Regions from separate parts of the Sporosarcina soli genome, predicted to be linked through region 3. Evidence: riboswitches for the same ligand, from Rfam matches in the RefSeq annotation. Region 3 holds a riboswitch; each other region holds the start of a gene.
What was found. A riboswitch is a leader RNA that binds a small molecule or an ion and turns the genes downstream of it on or off. The one in region 3 is predicted to bind thiamine pyrophosphate.

Region 1 (4,216 bases), on a different contig from region 3:
AATGGAATTTTCGGCAGTCGTTTTCAATGTAAGTTCAGCTGTGGTCACTTTCACGGAAACTTTACCGTCCTCACCCACTTCAATATTCGGCAGATCCCCTAAATGGAACCCTTTTGGATTATCAAAGCCATGCTCTTTACTCGTTGGATTGAAATGTGCTCCTGCCGATGTAAAATCCGGAGGTGTGCACACTCCAGTTTCATGGATATGTAGCCCATGCACGCCAGCAGGAATATTTTCAGCCTGAATGCTAATCGTCAAACCATCTCCCGCCTCTACAAAACTGGCTTCACCAATTTCTTCGCCCTTCGTATTCACAATCGGTGCGACTACCGATTTGACGTTCTCTCCACTTACCGGCAACGCCTTCCCTTTATTCGCGCAGCCTCCCACAACGAGCAACGCTAACAAGCTCATAGCCAATATGGTATTATGCTTCAATTTGCATCCTCCTCTTCTGCCAGCAGGATGCCCATTCTGTGATAAATTAAGTCTGGAAACTTATTCCTCCACGTAGTAAAACAAAACCCACTAGCCATTCCATTTTCGGAATGAATAGCGGGTTTTCATTTACGCTAGTACCAATTTTTCAAGATCCATCGGCGGGATATACGTACCATCTTTGTATACGCGCATATTGCCACCAGAAATTTCGTCAATTAGCATGACATCCCCCGTAGCACCGTCACGGCCGAATTCAAGTTTGATGTCGTACAGTTCAAGACCTTTTACTGCAAGCTCTTCTTTCACTACATCAGAAATTTGTTTCGTCAACGCTTCAAGCGTATCGTATTCCTCTTTTGTCAAGATGCCGAGTTGCGCAAGCCCGTCCTTCGAAATTGGCGGGTCCTTTCGATCATCATCTTTCAGCGTCACTTCAACAAATGCATCCAACGGTTGTCCCTCTTCGCAATAGGCACCATATCTGCGCAAGAAACTGCCGACTGCACGGTATCTGCAAATAACTTCCAAGCCTTTGCCGAACATTGTCGCGGCTTTCACTTCCATTGACACCTCGTCGATATTTGCATCGACATAATGCGTTGGAATCCCTTTCTCCGCTAGCTTCACAAAGAAATACTTCGTCATACGCAGACCTGACTTTCCTGCCCCCTCGATCGTCAAACCGACCGTATTGGCACCTGGATCGAAAACGCCATCTTCGCCCGTCACATCATCTTTAAATTTTAATAGCACATTGCCGCCTTCTAATTTGTATACATCTTTCGTCTTGCCTTGATAAATAAGTTCCATGTCCACGTTTCCTTTCCGTAAGAAAATGGATTACTTTTTTATTATAAGCCAATTTCACATGTGAATCAATTTCATAATTCCCTTTTTCAACGCAAAAGACGAACTATTATATCGTTACTAACATCATCATTCGTAAATATGGCATTCTATTTTCGCTGATTGGAGTGAAATTCAACTTTGTTCGGATTTCGTTACTTGTTTCTTTAGTAACCGAAATCATCCGTCCCCCATTTTTTTGAAGTTTTCACTCGTCATCCGGCGATTTGCTGTTGTATAATTATTGAAGTAATACTAACCGTGAGCGAAAGAGAGTGGTCCCCTATGGGTCGTAAATGGAATAACATCAAGGAAAAGAAAGCCTCAAAGGATGCAAATACAAGCCGGATTTACGCAAAGTTCGGTCGTGAAATTTATGTGGCTGCAAGACAAGGCGAGCCCGATCCTGAGTTAAATCAAGCCCTTAAAATCGTTGTGGAGCGCGCCAAAACATATAGTGTACCAAAAGCCATCATTGATCGTGCCATCGAAAAAGCAAAAGGCGGAGCGGATGAAAACTTCGACGAACTGCGGTATGAAGGCTTCGGTCCCAATGGTTCAATGGTCATTGTCGATACATTGACCAACAATGTGAACCGTACCGCTTCGGAAGTGCGGGCAGCCTTCGGGAAAAATGGCGGCAATATGGGGGTCAGCGGATCCGTTTCCTATATGTTCGACGCCACGGCGGTTTTTGCTCTGGAAGGCAAAACAGCCGATGAAGTACTGGAATTATTAATGGATGCGGATATCGAAGTACGGGATATTTTAGAAGAAGAGGGAGCGGTCATCGTCTATGCCGAGCCCGACCAATTCCACGCTGTACAAGAAGCGTTTAAAAGTGTCGGAATCACAGAATTCACTGTTGCCGAGCTGACGATGCTTGCACAAAATGATGTCCAACTCGATCCCGATGCACAAGCACAATTCGAAAAAATGATCGATGCACTCGATGATTTGGAAGATGTGCAACAAGTTTACCATAACGTCGATTCGGACGATTGATTGCTACAATTCAGAAAACATGTTATGCTAAGGACAGATTGATAATTTCATAATCAATTCGACCATTAGGGGAATCCTTTTAAAGGACTGAGAGACGAGTGTTACTCCGATACCCTTATTACCTGAACAGGTTCGTACCTGCGGAGGGAAGTGGCGCGTCTATGTTTATTTAACTGCATACTTATGCGTAAATGACAGACCACTTTCCATACCTGGGAAGTGGTCTTTTTGTGTGGAAAGGAGGGCTTTGATGCGGTTGATTGCCGTCACAAACAACCAGATGACAGCAGAACGACTGATTGACACGCTGTTGGCTATCGAATCATCCATCGATGCGGTCATTCTACGGGAGAAATCGAAAACCGATGCGGAAGTGATTAATTTGATCGAACAGTTAAAAGAATCTAGATTTGACGCATCCAAAATCATTGTCCATGGACGAGCGGATATCGCCGCCATGACCGGGATGGACAAAGTGCAGCTACCCGGACATGGAGCACCCCTCCCCCTTGTCAAACAGCAATTTCCCGCGTTGTCGTTCGGGCGATCCGTCCACTCCTTCGAGGAAGCGGAAGCCGCCTATACAGCTGGGGCTGAGTGGCTACTTTATGGACATGTATTTGCAACGGACTCAAAAGAAGGTTTGCCTCCACGCGGGACGGAAGAGCTTTTTCAAATCGTCGAGTCACAGCCCATTCCCGTTTATGCGATTGGCGGGATCCAACCTAAACACCTCCCGGCATTGAAGCAAGCTGGCGTGGCAGGCGTCGCCGTCATGTCTTCGATTTTCGGGCATGACAATCCTCGAAAAGCAGCGGACGGTTATCGGGAGGTGCAAAATGTCACGAGAGGTTGATGTCATCGTAATTGGTGGCGGGATCATCGGGTGCAGTATCGCTTATTACACGGCAAAAGCAGGGTTATCCGTTCACCTTCTAGAGCAAGGTTCCATCGCCCAAGGTACAACGCAGGCGGCTGCAGGCATGCTTGGTGCTCACTCCGAATACTTGAACGAAACATTCTATTCATTTGCACAGGAAAGTCAGGCGCTCTATCGAGAATTCCGCAATCATTCCGGAATCGACTTCGGTTATACGACAGGCGGGATCTTGCAATTGGCCTGGACTGAAGAAGAACGGCTGGCCTTATCACGCTGGCACGAGGCCACTCATCTGTCACCCGAACAAGTTTGTAAACGGATGCCTGACATTGTTCCATCTCCATTCGGTGCCTCCATTTTCGAGGTTGACGTCCATGTCCATCCGGAGAAGACCGCCTTCGCGTTTTGGGCGGCTGCGGAAAAACTCGGCGCCACCCTATCGGAACATGTTCACGTAACAAAAGTGGAGACGGTTGATGCAGGTTATCGAATAGCCGATTGGAACGCAAAACATGTTGTCATCGCGGGTGGTGCGGCGAGTGCCGAGCTACTGCCGGGACTGCAAATGACGACTGTGAAAGGACAATGTATGCAACTCGATGCGATGGGAATCGACTTGCCCTATACGTTATTCCATCAAGGTTGCTATGTTGTGCCGCGCTTGGATGGCACGCTTGTTGTCGGAGCGACCATGGAGCCTGATGAAACAGATTTACAGACGAACGTCGCAGGAAATTTAGCGTTGAATGCTATTGCGGAACGTTTCGTCCCGGGACTTTCCCGCTTCCCTGTTCTGAAACGTTGGGCAGGTCTCCGTCCGAAAACGGTCGATGAGCTGCCTTATATCGGGCATATACCCGAGAAAGAAAATATGTATGTGGCTGCAGGTCATTTTCGCAACGGGATTTTATTAGCGCCGGCAACGGCTTGTATGATCAGGGATTTGATTGTAGGTAATGAAGTGCATAAAGAACGGATTGAGGCATTCGATCCGAAAAGGGGGATTTTTCATGGAGCGAACTATCGAACTGAACGGCAACC
Region 2 (4,216 bases), on a different contig from region 3:
AACAATTTTCTTGGAGTTCTTTCAGTGCTGTTTCCAGTATTTTGAGTTGATGCTTGCATTGTTCAATTTTATTCAAAAGTAGATCCGTCTCTTTCATCGTCACTCCCCCCTCCAAAGTGGTCTCAAATGTATAGAGTACCGCCAACCTTTTGAAATTCCTTTGCTTTATCGTCCAAGCCTTTTTCGATTGTAAGTTTTTCTTCTATCTGATTTTGATCTGCATATTTCCGTATATCATGTGATATTCGCATACTGCAAAATTTCGGGCCACACATCGAACAAAAGTGGGAAACTTTTGCTCCTTCAGCTGGTAATGTTTCATCGTGGTATTCCAGTGCACGCTCTGGATCAAGTCCTAAATTGAATTGGTCTATCCAACGGAATTCGAATCGTGCTTTTGAAAGTGCATCATCTCTTTTTTGAGCATTTGGATGGCCTTTCGCAAGATCAGCCGCGTGTGCTGCAATTTTATAGGCTATAACACCTTCTCGGACATCATTTTTGTTTGGTAAACCAAGATGCTCTTTCGGTGTTACATAACAAAGCATTGCCGTACCAAACCAGCCAATCATTGCTGCCCCGATTGCGGATGTAATATGATCATATCCCGGTGCGATATCAGTCGTTAATGGTCCCAATGTATAAAAGGGTGCTTCTTGACAGACTTCCATCTGTTTATCAACGTTTTCTTTAATCAAGTCCATTGGTACGTGACCGGGACCTTCAATCATTACTTGAATATCATGCTTCCATGCAATTTTCGTTAATTCTCCAAGCGTATCCAGTTCTGCAAACTGGGCTTCATCATTGGCATCGGCAATCGAACCTGGTCGTAAACCATCCCCCAAAGAAAATGACACATCATATTGCTTCATAATTTCGCAAATTTCTTCAAAATGAGTATACAAGAAGCTTTCTTTATGATGAATCAGGCACCATTGTGCCATTATTGAACCGCCTCTTGAAACAATCCCAGTGACACGCTTCACGGTCATTGGGATATAACGCAACAATACCCCTGCGTGAAGAGTAAAATAGTCAACACCTTGTTCTGCTTGCTCAATCAATGTATCACGGTAAACTTCCCAAGAAAGATCTTCCACTTTTCCATCTACTTTTTCAAGTGCCTGATAGAGCGGGACCGTTCCGACTGGAACCGGAGAATTACGGATAATCCATTCACGTGTTGTGTGGATATCCTTACCTGTCGATAAATCCATAATTGTATCTGAACCCCAGCGAGTTGCCCATGTCATTTTCTCTACTTCGTTCTCAATGGAGGATGTGACCACAGAATTTCCGATATTAGCATTTATTTTTACATGAAAATTCCTACCGATAATCATCGGCTCCGTTTCTGGATGGTTAATATTTGATGGGATAATGGCTCTTCCATGCGCGACTTCATCACGGACAAAATCTGCATCCATGCCTTCACGTATTGCGATAAACTCCATTTCAGGAGTAACGATTCCTTTTCTCGCATAGTGCATCTGTGTTACATTTTTACCTTCTTTCGCACGTAGTGGTTTTCTTTTCGGTAATTGAAAGTTATTGTTTTCTTTTTCGTTATTCGTTTTATAACCGTTATCTTCCGGCTTTAATTCTCTTCCTTCATATTCCTCTACATCCTCGCGTTCTAAGATCCAGTTTTTCTTTATTGTAGGGAGTCCTTTGCGAATATCCACTTTATATTTGTCATCCGTATATTTACCACTTGTATCATAGACTTGGAGTGGTTCATTCTCACTTTCGCCTCTATCCGTTATCGTCGGTGATAGTTGAATTTCTCTTACAGGTACAAGGATGTCCGGCCTGCTACCTTGAATGTACACTTTCTTGCTCGCTGGAAAACTTTCATAAATGTGAATTGGCATAGTCCCTATTTCTTTGTCCATCAAGTCAATCGTCTCCTCTTTTTTTAGTTTCTTGGTAGACCATAACTCAGTCCAAAGGAAGTCGTTCCTCATTCATAGAACATGAATAATGACACACGATTTATTCACAAAAAAGACTAGATCCAAGTAAATACGGACCTAGTCTCTCTAAATGAAACATACATATTGAATGCATGTCATCAGTAGAATTTAGAAACTTCCCCACGCTGGTATGAGCCAGATCAGGTCCAAAGAGTTAGGAAAACTTAAACGTTTTTTCCCTCTCAGCCCAGACTAACCGGACACCTCTAGTTCAATCTCATTAAATTATTTGGTCTAACAATTCGAAGTATAACTAATAATAAAAAAATGTCAACATTAAGTTCTATTAGTTTGTCTTATATTGTCCGCAGCCAGTCTTCCTAAAGGTGCATTAAATATTGTAATGGGTATGGATGTGGAAGTAGGGGAAACTTTAATAATTGAACCTAGAGTGAAAAAGTGACCTTTAAGGGTAGTAATTCCATTGGATAGAAGATCAAAGAAATGGCTGGGACTAAAAAAGTAACGTTAGGGTTAGGATTTAACGCTCCAATTCTCAATTTTAATGATGCAAATTTAGATGCTTGTGTCTCATCTTTTATTCAAGGTGGTTTTACCTTTGCAAGGCAGGCTTGTGTTTCTGTCCAAAGAATCTACGCACCAAAAAATATATATCCATTACTTGTTTAAAGACTGGTTGTGGAAGCGAAGAAACTAAATGTAGGTGATCCGCTTAAACCGCCAACGGATACTGGTCCAATGATTACAAAATCGATATCTATTGGGCTTTACTGATGGAAGATTGCACCAGAAACAGTTGAAGTGTGGATTAATAAGGTTTCCTAGCTACGCTACGATCACATTCCTTATGGAAGAGTTAAGTTCAGAGGAATAGGTAAAGAAGGTGTTAAATATGCTATTGAAGACATGACGGAATTAAAATTTATTAGTATTAATATGGGTAATCATTAATATATGTTTCGTTATGTGGGCCGCATTTAGTGACCTTTAGATTAGCCTTATTTGTTTATGCCTTATGAACTTAAATAAGAATCTTAATAGCTGGGATCTATTAATAATGTTATTATCTTAATAGCACAAAAACAAATAGGGGATTCGTCAATGTTTGAAAAGGTATTGGAAGCAGCTAAACGTCTAGAAGGTGTGGCCCATAAAACCCCGGTAATGACTTCACAATTGCTTGATAAGCAGACTGGAAACACGATTTTCTTAAAATGTGAGAATTTACAGCGCATCGGAGCGTTCAAATTTTGTGGTGCCTATAATGCTGTCAGTTCTCTGCCACAGGATGTTCGCGGGAAAGGGATCATTACTTACTCTTCAGGTAATCATGCCCAGGCTGTCGCTCTGACAGGTAATTTGTTGAAAGTACATACAACAGTCGTCGTCCCTTCGGATACGGCACCAGTGAAAATTGCTGCCGCCAAGTCCTATGGTGCCGATATTGTCTACTACGACCGGGCAAAGGAGAGGCGAGAGGATGTGACCCAACAGCTGATCGATAAAAACGGTTATATCTTTATCCCGCTATTTGATAATGAGGAAGTAATAGCCGGACAGGGAACGGCTGCCAAGGAATTAATTGAGGAGGTCGGAGAACTGGACTATCTTTTGGTTCCATGCAGTGGGGGCGGAATGCTCAGCGGCAGTGCTATTAGTAGTAAACATTTGCTTCCTCAGTGTCAGGTTATTGGCGTGCAGCCTGAATTGGTCGATTATGCAGTACGTTCATTCAATACCGGTGAACTCCACCGTATAGACAATCCGCAGACGATTGTCGATGGGCTACGAGGTACGTCATTAGGGAATCTTAATTTCCCTATTCTCAGAGAACTTGTCGACGATATGATCACTGTCAGGGACGAAGGTGTGATAACGACGATGCACTATCTCTGGAGCCGTCTGAAAATAGTCGTCGAATTAGCGGGAGCAGTCAGTCTAACTCCTTTGTTTCATCGTGATTTCTCAGTGGAAGGTAAACGTATTGGTTTCATAGTAAGTGGTGGGAATGTGGATGTCCGAAATGCCGGAGAACTGTTTGCGGAAATCAGAGATTAGAATTCCTAAAGTATAAAGAATTGCACCAACAATCAATTTTAATTCAAATAGTAAGATGATGAAATGATGGTACATATTGAAGTTGCAGCAGAACAAAAATCACAGGAATTGGTCTTGAAATTCCTTCTATTCCTTATCATCCCAATTTCCATTTTGATGAAGAACGTTAATTAAAGTTGGAATATAGATAGTTTTTGCGGTAAGGAACGAAATTGCTA
Region 3 (4,216 bases):
TCGGAAACCAGTCATTTCTTGATCCTTGCATTAAATAGACTTCATGATGGGGGGCGGCATCATGCGTCCCCGTCAAATCAAATGTACCGTCCCTGCGCAACACCGCCCGTACTTCATAATCGATTTTGGGCGCTGTCGTCAATGGATTCCCAACAGCATGTGTCAGATGAAAACCGGCCTCGCCTTCTTTGTGATCCTTCCGTTGCACAGAAATCCCGTCGAAAGAGGCGGTCGCCTTTTCTCTAAAATGCTTCAAGCGGTTGTAGGCGATGGATGGACCGATATTTTTCGTGAAGAAAAGCGGTGACCGTTCAAGATCATAGGCCAGTTCAATATCAACACGGGTACGAAAGCTTTCACCGTTCGGATCGAAATCCCGGTCATCCCCTTTGAAATAGCGGTTTAACGTCAACGGATGGGGATTCATCACCCACTCATCCGCCAAAAAAGTCGTATAGCGGAATGCCCAACGATCAACTTTTTCTAGATTTTCCCTTTCCCTGACAGATGTCAACAATCTCTTGGGTTCGGCGATCACTTTTGTCACCGAGAAACTTTCAATCGCTGCCTCCTCTTTGGAAGACGCTCGATTCAACCAGTCAAAGAGCGTAGACGCGATCGATTTACTGACATTCAACCGTTCTTCCGACTTCAAAAGCGGACGCTTGGAATGGATAGTGTATGTATACGACTCATCCAGCGCAAAATCCCGGTCGATATAGCGATTCACATCTACCGTTTGGAGAAACACCCCATTTCGGTAGATATCATATTCCTGAACGTCTCTCATCTCCTCCCAAGCGAGCGCGATTTGTGTCTTTGCAACAATTGTTGTCATTACCAGTGATTGCAGCGGATTTTCCTTATTCTTCTCTTCCGCGAACGCGGATGTTTGCAATGCGATGACATCCACCACATCCCCGCCAACTACGCGCTCGATGGAATAATTATAGAGTTTTGCATGCTTGAAATCGCCGTCACTAAATTCCGGCACCGTCCCCTCGTAAAGATGGATACCGTCTTTGTAAACATGATATCGTCCTCCAACATCATTCCACGTAAAATAGATCAAATCTGGCCGATGCATGACCGATTTAATTTCAAATACCGCCGTCTCTTTCATTGATAAACCACACTCCCTCCTTATAAAAGTGTGGCACACTTGAGGATTCATTAAACATCTCTTACAGCCAAAAGAGCCGGCCCATTTCAAACTGGGTCACGGCTCTCCTTTTTAACTATTAACCTTTACATCTCCACGCCCGTCAATGACAGACGGACTGCACCTTTCAATCGGCGTGCCGCTTCCAACGGATCATCCTGCCCCGCAATAGCGGAAATAACCGCTATTCCCGAAGCACCCGCTTGAATGACCGCCCTTGCTTTTCTTTCCGATAGACCACCGATACCGACGATCGGCAATCCCGGTAGCAATGATGCCACTCGTCGAACCATTTCCGGACCGATGACAGGCTGTGTATCTGTTTTAGTCTTTGTGCTATAAATCGGACCAATACCAATATAATCGGCCCCTGTTTCAGCTGCCGCTAGCGCTTCTTCTACATTATGAGTAGACACGCCAAGCAACATCGACGGACCTATTTGACGGCGAACAGCTGAAATATCACCGTCTTCCTGGCCAATATGGACGCCATCCGCTTTGACCTCTAACGCAAGTGCGACATCATCATTGACGATAAACGGAACGTTATAACGATGACAGAGTTCTTTACATGCTTCTGCAAATGACCGCAACGCTTCCCCTTCCAGTGCTCCCGGTCCTTTTTCTCGAAGTTGGAAACATGTTACGCCGCCCTTAAGTGCCTCTTCCAATACGACAAGCGGGTCGCGCCCTGCCACATTCACTGTCCCGAGAATGAAATACAATTTGAGTTTCTTCTTATCCAATCACCGCAACCCCTTCCATTAGATTTCCACCTTTACGGTTGTAAGCCCAATGATTCGTCGGACCGTGACCGCCTCCGATACCCAAGCCATTTTCAATGGCCGCATGGATGAAACATTTCGCAGAAATGACCGCTTCCGGCAACGACTCCCCATCCGCAAGAAAAGCGGCAAGGGCAGCGGAATACGTGCACCCTGTCCCATGCGTGTCTTTTGTGTCCACCCATGGCGAGCGGACTGAAAAACGCGTACCTTCCGATCCAACAAACAGATCTTCTGCAAACGGCGCTTCTTTCCAGTGGCCCCCTTTGATGACAACCGATTGGGCGCCTAAAGCCATTATATGTTCCGCCGCTCTTTCTATGTCTGATTCCGACTTTATTTCCAATCCTGTCAATACTTCCGCCTCTGGAATGTTCGGCGTCACGACAGTCGCAAGAGGAATAAGCGCGGACTTCAATGCGTCAACCGCCTCATCTCTCAACAGCGAGGCGCCCCCTTTCGCAATCATCACCGGATCGATGACGAGTGGAATACCGCTATCACGCAGTTCAGCTGCCACCGCCTGAATGATTTCCGCCGAAAACAACATCCCTGTCTTGACCGCCTGTACAGCAAAATCTTCTTTCACCGCCTGAATCTGCGCGGTAATGATGGATGGTTCCATCGACTGGATTGCCGACACCCCATACGTATTTTGCGCCGTCACCGCCGTCAAAGCAGACGTCCCGAACACCCCGAGTTCCTGAAACGTCTTCAAATCCGCCTGAATCCCCGCACCGCCGCCACTATCCGATCCTGCAATCGTCAAAGCCACATGTACCATTCGATTCCCCGCCCTTTTCTTTTTAATTAATTACGCCTCAGCAAAATTGCGTCCAGATTTTGAATTGTGCTTGAGGCCTACAGGATGTAGGTCATGCAGGCGTTGCGAATCGAACAGCGAAGAGTTCGATTTGCCGTATTTCTGCGATCTTTGCAGAAATTAAGGCACTTTCCTTTTAGGACGTCGCGCACTTAGCCTGCCTTCATTTAAACTCCTTTCAAAATCTGTGACATCCGCCGGAGGCTTTATCTTCGTTCAACGGGCGTTTGAACACCCATCGAACAGAAGCCCAACACCACAAGCACTTATCACCTATAGAGGTGGGAGGCTTCTGTAGCTGACGCTACGCTTTCATTACAAAAACATTTGCTGAATAAAGATAAAAAGCCGCTTCCCGGTGACGGTGGGAAGCGGCTACCATTTGTAGGTTTGTCAAAGGTGCGCCCACTTCCCTACGCCAGTATCATCCGGATCAGGTTCCAAGGGTCCGTGCACCCATGCACGTCTCAGCCTTTAAAAAAGGCTCCCCCAGTGGTTGTTCAACTATTCGGCTTTGCAACTAGTGTAGCATAAGTTGGTGTGGTATGCTGGTTTGTTTCGTGTTTACGGCACCTGATCAAGTATAAAGTATTAATTCGCCGATATATGCGCGTTGAGCGCCAATATCAAGACGTTATACGCCAATAAACGCCCGACAAACGCTGATATCAGGTCGCCATACACCAATATAGGCCCAATAAACGCCAATATCTTGTTTTCTTCCCATCTTAAATCGTTGGACCATGCGTCTTCTTGCACCTAAACTTTGGCAACAATCAATCCAACTCTCTCAATCGCCTGCTCAGCGCTTGAAAATCCCGATCCAATTCCGCATACTTTTTATCGCCCGGCTTCAGCAAACTTAGCTGTCCTAGCACTGCCTGCAATTCGGTTTCCAATCGCAATCGTTCTTCTGCGGACTTTTCTGGTTGAATTGCATCCTCACGCGCTTTCCACTCCGCATAGGTCATCGGCACTTTCCTGATTGTCCCTTTCTCAAAAACTAGCAATCCATCCGCCATCCGCTCTGTGAAATAACGGTCATGCGAAGCGAATAGCAATGTTCCGGGAAATGACTCCAATGTCTTTTCGAGTTCTTCTCGCGAAGGAAGGTCCAAATGGTTGGTCGGCTCATCCAACAGCAGCACATCCGCCCCTTCCAAGATGAATTGCATCAGTTTCACTTTCACACGTTCGCCCATGCTAAGCGCGGATAACGGCAAATCCCAATGCGCTTGCGTAAAACCAAGATTCGTCAAATTGGTCCGGATCATGCCTTGCTCGTGAAAAGTTGCCACATCGAAATACTCTGCCATCGTCACATCCGGAAGATCGAGCACCGTTTGTTTCAAATAGCCGATCGTCATCCCTTCCGTTTTCCACAGCTTCCCTTCATACCCTTCCTCTTCGAGCATCATCCGGAATAACGTCGATTTCCCTGCACCG
Region 4 (4,216 bases), on a different contig from region 3:
GATAGAGTGCTTTTCGTACCGAAGGATTGGAAAACATCCAAACAGCGATTGCCGTACCTGAAACAATTGAGATGGCGAGCCCGATGATGATGGTCAGTAAAGTGACGGGCAAATGATTGATAATCAGTACTTCTTTTAATTCCCAAAGCTTGATAGCAATTTGAATTGGTGAAGGAAGGATGAATGCTTGATTGGCCAGTCGTGCTCCGATTTCCCACACACTGAGAAATAGAAGGACAATGAGCAGAGAAGATGCGTTTTTCATTGCATCACCTCTTCCCGTAATGCACACAGCAATTGTTCTTTCAATTGAAGAATCTCCGGATTATGTAAATCATTCCGTGAACGAGGTCTTCCCAGTGGCACTTCGATTTCTTCAAAAGATGTGACAGGTTTATTCCGCAACATGAAAATGCGGTCTGATAAGAACAGTGCTTCTTCTACATCATGTGTAATGAAGAGCACGGTGGCCGTCCGCTTTTCCCACCGTTCGATCAACCACTCTTGCATCGCTAGTTTTGTAATAGCATCGAGCGCAGAAAAAGGTTCGTCCAATAAGAGGAGCGGATTGCCGGAGAGGACAGCGCGCAAAAAAGCGACGCGCTGTTTCATCCCACCGGATAATTCCTCCGGATAGTTGTTTTCCGTTCCGGCAAGGCCGAACTCTTGCAATAGAGGCATGATCTGTTCATGGGCACTCTTTTTCTTCATCCCGGCAATTTCAAGTGGTAAACAGGCATTTTCCAATACAGTACGCCAAGGCAATAGAAGATCTTGTTGCGGCATATAACCGACCTTGCCGAGGCGCTGCCCGTTCAGATTGCCGTCCAGTGTAATGGTTCCTGTTGACGGTTCGTCCAATCCTGTAACGAGGCGGAAAATCGTGCTTTTCCCCGATCCACTTCTCCCGACAATCGAAATGAATTCGCCTGGGCGGATTTTGAAAGATAGCTGATCTAAGATGTTGTCATTCGATCCATAACCGAATGTTACTTTGTCAAACGCTAACATTGACGGTTTCAGCTCCAGGCCACATCTGTTTGGTATTCGCCATATCCCAGAACATATATTCAAAACGAGTCGTATTGAGGAAAATCTCTTCTAGCTTCAGCAATTCATGTTCCGGTTTGCCTTCCGCCGCTTTGTCCATCAGTTCGATACACCAACCGGCGAGTTCCCCAAATTCTTCTGAGGAGTACATACGCACCCAATCCCCATATAATGGATGATCAGCAGCTCCTGGAATGGCATTGAGCTCCTTGCCGATCTCCCAATAGCTCCATGCACAAGGAAGCAATGCGGCAATGACTTCAGCGGTTGTGCCATTTTGACAGACATGCAACATGTAGTGCGTATAAGCAAGAACGATAGGAGAAGGCTTTGCCGTTTCAAGTTCTTGTTCGGAAATACCAAATCGCTTCACGTAGCTTCGGTGAAGGGCCATCTCCGTGTTCAATGTACCGTCGAGGAGCGAAGCGAACTTGCCCATCGTTTCCAAATCGTCCGCTTTGACTGCCCCGATCGCAAACACTTTCGAGTAATCAATTAAATACAGATAATCTTGTACCATGTAAAATCGGAATTTATCCGGATCGAGCGTCCCATCGCCAATTCCTTGTACAAATGGATGACTATGATTCTGTCTCCAGATTGGTAACGTCTTTTCAAGCAAGCGATCAGTAAATTTCATTTTTCCAACACTCCCTTAAATTATTGAAACCAATCCATTCCATCCGCTTTGGCAATCATCGAAGGCTCTCACTTTATCTTCAAAATAAAGCGAAAAACCCACTCATGAAGAAGGAGTGGGTTGTAGACAGCGTGCTCATACCGAGAGACAGAACGGCAGAATTCATTGTCAGCACCTCTTCCTTACGCTGGTATTAACCAGTTCAAGTTATAAGGGTTAAGGCAATGCCTCTCTCAGCTCTGTTTGAGCACCCCTAGCGGTGGAGCGTATGCAATTGGATTCGCCCCCATTATAGGCATAGTTGAAATGGAAGGTCAACCTTTATTGTTGAAATAGTAAGAAAGGAATGTATGTTTCCTTTTTCGGACTTTGTCCTGTAAAATGAAGAAAAGAAGTGCAAAGGGGAGAGGACATTGAAGTTTTTTCATACAGCGGATTGGCATTTAGGCAAGCTGGTACAAGGGGTTTACATGACCGATGACCAGCGCCATGTGTTGGATCAATTCGTCGAAGCAATCAAAGAAGAAAGGCCGGATGCAGTCGTCATTGCGGGTGATTTGTATGATCGGGCAGTCCCTCCAACGGAAGCGGTTGCGCTATTGGATGACGTGCTTGAGAGAATCACTATTGAATTGAAGACGCCTGTCTTGGCTGTCAGTGGCAACCATGATAGTCCTGGTCGTCTACATTTCGGAAGCGGATTGATGCGCGCGAACGGCTATCATATTGCGGGCCAGATGACGCAAGTGATCGAACCGGTTGTGTTGGCGGATGATCACGGCGAAGTCCATTTTCATCTTGTCCCATTTGCGGATCCTTCCATTGTCAAATACCTACAGGATGACGAGACGATTGCCAATCATAACGACGCGATGAAAAAAGTAATCGAGGGCATTGAGCAAAACATGGCGAAGCGTGCACGACATGTGTTTGTCGGCCATGCATTTGTGACACCACATGGGGAAAGTGAAGCGAATACGAGTGATTCAGAACGACCATTGGCGATTGGCGGGGCGGAATATGTTTCGGCTCATCTGTTTGAACCGTTTCATTACACAGCACTCGGCCATTTGCACCAAGCGCATTATGTGTTGAATGAAACGATCCGTTTTGCGGGTTCACCCTTGAAATATTCCATTTCGGAAGAACATCATCAAAAAGGATTTTTGGTCGTGGAATTGGATGCTGACGGGCAAGTCAGTGTGGAAAAGCGTACATTGAACCCTCAGCATGATATGCGCACTGTCGAAGGAACGATGGAAGAAATTCTGTTACAGCCGATCAGTGAAGATTATGTCTTTGTCAAATTGCTTGATGAGACACCGGTTTTATTCCCGATGGAGAAAATACGGTCGGTCTATCCGAATGCCATGCATGTCGAGCGGAAGATGACGCTACCGAAAGGGCGTTTGGAAAGTGAAGGGCAAATCAGACATGAAAAACAAGATGACATTGCTCTTTTCAAAGCGTTTTACGAAGAGGTGAAAGGGGAGGCAGCCGATGAAGAGACGGAAGGGCTATTCGTGGGAGTGCTCCACGAAGTGATGCAGAAGGGAGGATTTGGCTCATGAGACCGATTCAGTTGACAATGACGGCATTTGGACCGTATAAAGGGACGGAAACGATCGATTTTAGGGAGTTGAAAGAGAATCGGTTGTTTGTTATTTCGGGAGCTACTGGCGCTGGAAAAACGACGATTTTCGATGGAATCTGCTTTGCGTTGTACGGACAAGCAAGCGGTGAAGATCGGACAGATATCAAGGCGATGCGCAGCGATTTTGCGGACGATGCCGTTCAAACGACGGTAGAATTGACATTTATGATCCATCAGCGGACATATCGCATTATGCGACAAATTCCCTACATAAAAAAAGGAAATAAATCCGAAACGGCCGGCCGTTGTACGTTTCATGAATTGACAGCGGAAGGGGAAGTACCTTGTGTCGATCGGCAAATCGTCTCCGAAATTAACAAGAAAGTGGAAGAACTCATCGGTTTTACGCAAGCGCAATTCAGCCAAATCGTCATGTTGCCGCAAGGGGAATTCCGGAAGTTCCTCACATCGGATACCGAAAACAAAGAGACGATCATGCGAAAGATCTTCAAAACGGAGCCTTATCGTGAGCTCGTAGAAAGACTGAAAGTAAAGAAAGACGAAGCTCAATTGGACCTGTCGAATGAGATGCAACTGAGCGAAGGACATATCCAACAAATTCTATCGTTACTCCCGGAACGTGAGTCATCGATTTTCGAAGTGTTGGATCAAGAACATTATAATGTCCAGCAAGTTGTCCTTGGTTTGGAGGAAGAACATTCCTTTTATGAAAGGAAGACAGTCGCTGATAAAAAAAGTACGGATGATGTCTATGTGCAACAGTTAAACATGCAAGAAAGCTATCATACCGCTAAAACGATCAATGAACGGTTAACTGAATTACATGAAAAAGAACGTGCGCTACAGGAATTATCGACAAAATTGCCGCTGCTCAAAAGAAAAGAACAACAATTGGCGGATGCGGACCGGGC

Region 1: another riboswitch for thiamine pyrophosphate. It lies ahead of ACFPRA_RS18055 (thiamine phosphate synthase); the one in region 3 lies ahead of thiD (bifunctional hydroxymethylpyrimidine kinase/phosphomethylpyrimidine kinase).
Region 2: another riboswitch for thiamine pyrophosphate. It lies ahead of thiC (phosphomethylpyrimidine synthase ThiC); the one in region 3 lies ahead of thiD (bifunctional hydroxymethylpyrimidine kinase/phosphomethylpyrimidine kinase).
Region 4: another riboswitch for thiamine pyrophosphate. It lies ahead of tenA (thiaminase II); the one in region 3 lies ahead of thiD (bifunctional hydroxymethylpyrimidine kinase/phosphomethylpyrimidine kinase).

Annotation. Positions count from the first base shown of each region.
Region 1 covers NZ_JBHSNO010000009.1:90,977-95,192, reverse strand. Annotated here, with positions in the region: gene ACFPRA_RS18070 (superoxide dismutase family protein) at 1-441, opposite strand, end outside; gene ACFPRA_RS18065 (phosphoribosylaminoimidazolesuccinocarboxamide synthase) at 571-1,254, opposite strand; gene ACFPRA_RS18060 (YebC/PmpR family DNA-binding transcriptional regulator) at 1,576-2,295, shown strand; TPP riboswitch at 2,353-2,461, shown strand; gene ACFPRA_RS18055 (thiamine phosphate synthase) at 2,546-3,151, shown strand; gene thiO (glycine oxidase ThiO) at 3,135-4,216, shown strand, end outside; gene thiS (sulfur carrier protein ThiS) at 4,186-4,216, shown strand, end outside.
Region 2 covers NZ_JBHSNO010000001.1:546,094-550,309, reverse strand. Annotated here, with positions in the region: gene thiC (phosphomethylpyrimidine synthase ThiC) at 123-1,898, opposite strand; TPP riboswitch at 2,080-2,197, opposite strand; gene ACFPRA_RS02675 (aldehyde dehydrogenase family protein) at 2,424-2,609, shown strand; gene ACFPRA_RS02670 (pyridoxal-phosphate dependent enzyme) at 3,084-3,998, shown strand.
Region 3 covers NZ_JBHSNO010000007.1:226,667-230,882, reverse strand. Annotated here, with positions in the region: gene ACFPRA_RS14755 (DUF3238 domain-containing protein) at 1-1,123, opposite strand, end outside; gene thiE (thiamine phosphate synthase) at 1,249-1,908, opposite strand; gene thiD (bifunctional hydroxymethylpyrimidine kinase/phosphomethylpyrimidine kinase) at 1,901-2,731, opposite strand; TPP riboswitch at 3,164-3,271, opposite strand; gene abc-f (ribosomal protection-like ABC-F family protein) at 3,547-4,216, opposite strand, start outside.
Region 4 covers NZ_JBHSNO010000008.1:221,753-225,968, reverse strand. Annotated here, with positions in the region: gene ACFPRA_RS16325 (ABC transporter permease) at 1-265, opposite strand, end outside; gene ACFPRA_RS16320 (ABC transporter ATP-binding protein) at 262-1,011, opposite strand; gene tenA (thiaminase II) at 998-1,690, opposite strand; TPP riboswitch at 1,853-1,955, opposite strand; gene ACFPRA_RS16310 (exonuclease SbcCD subunit D) at 2,104-3,261, shown strand; gene ACFPRA_RS16305 (AAA family ATPase) at 3,258-4,216, shown strand, end outside.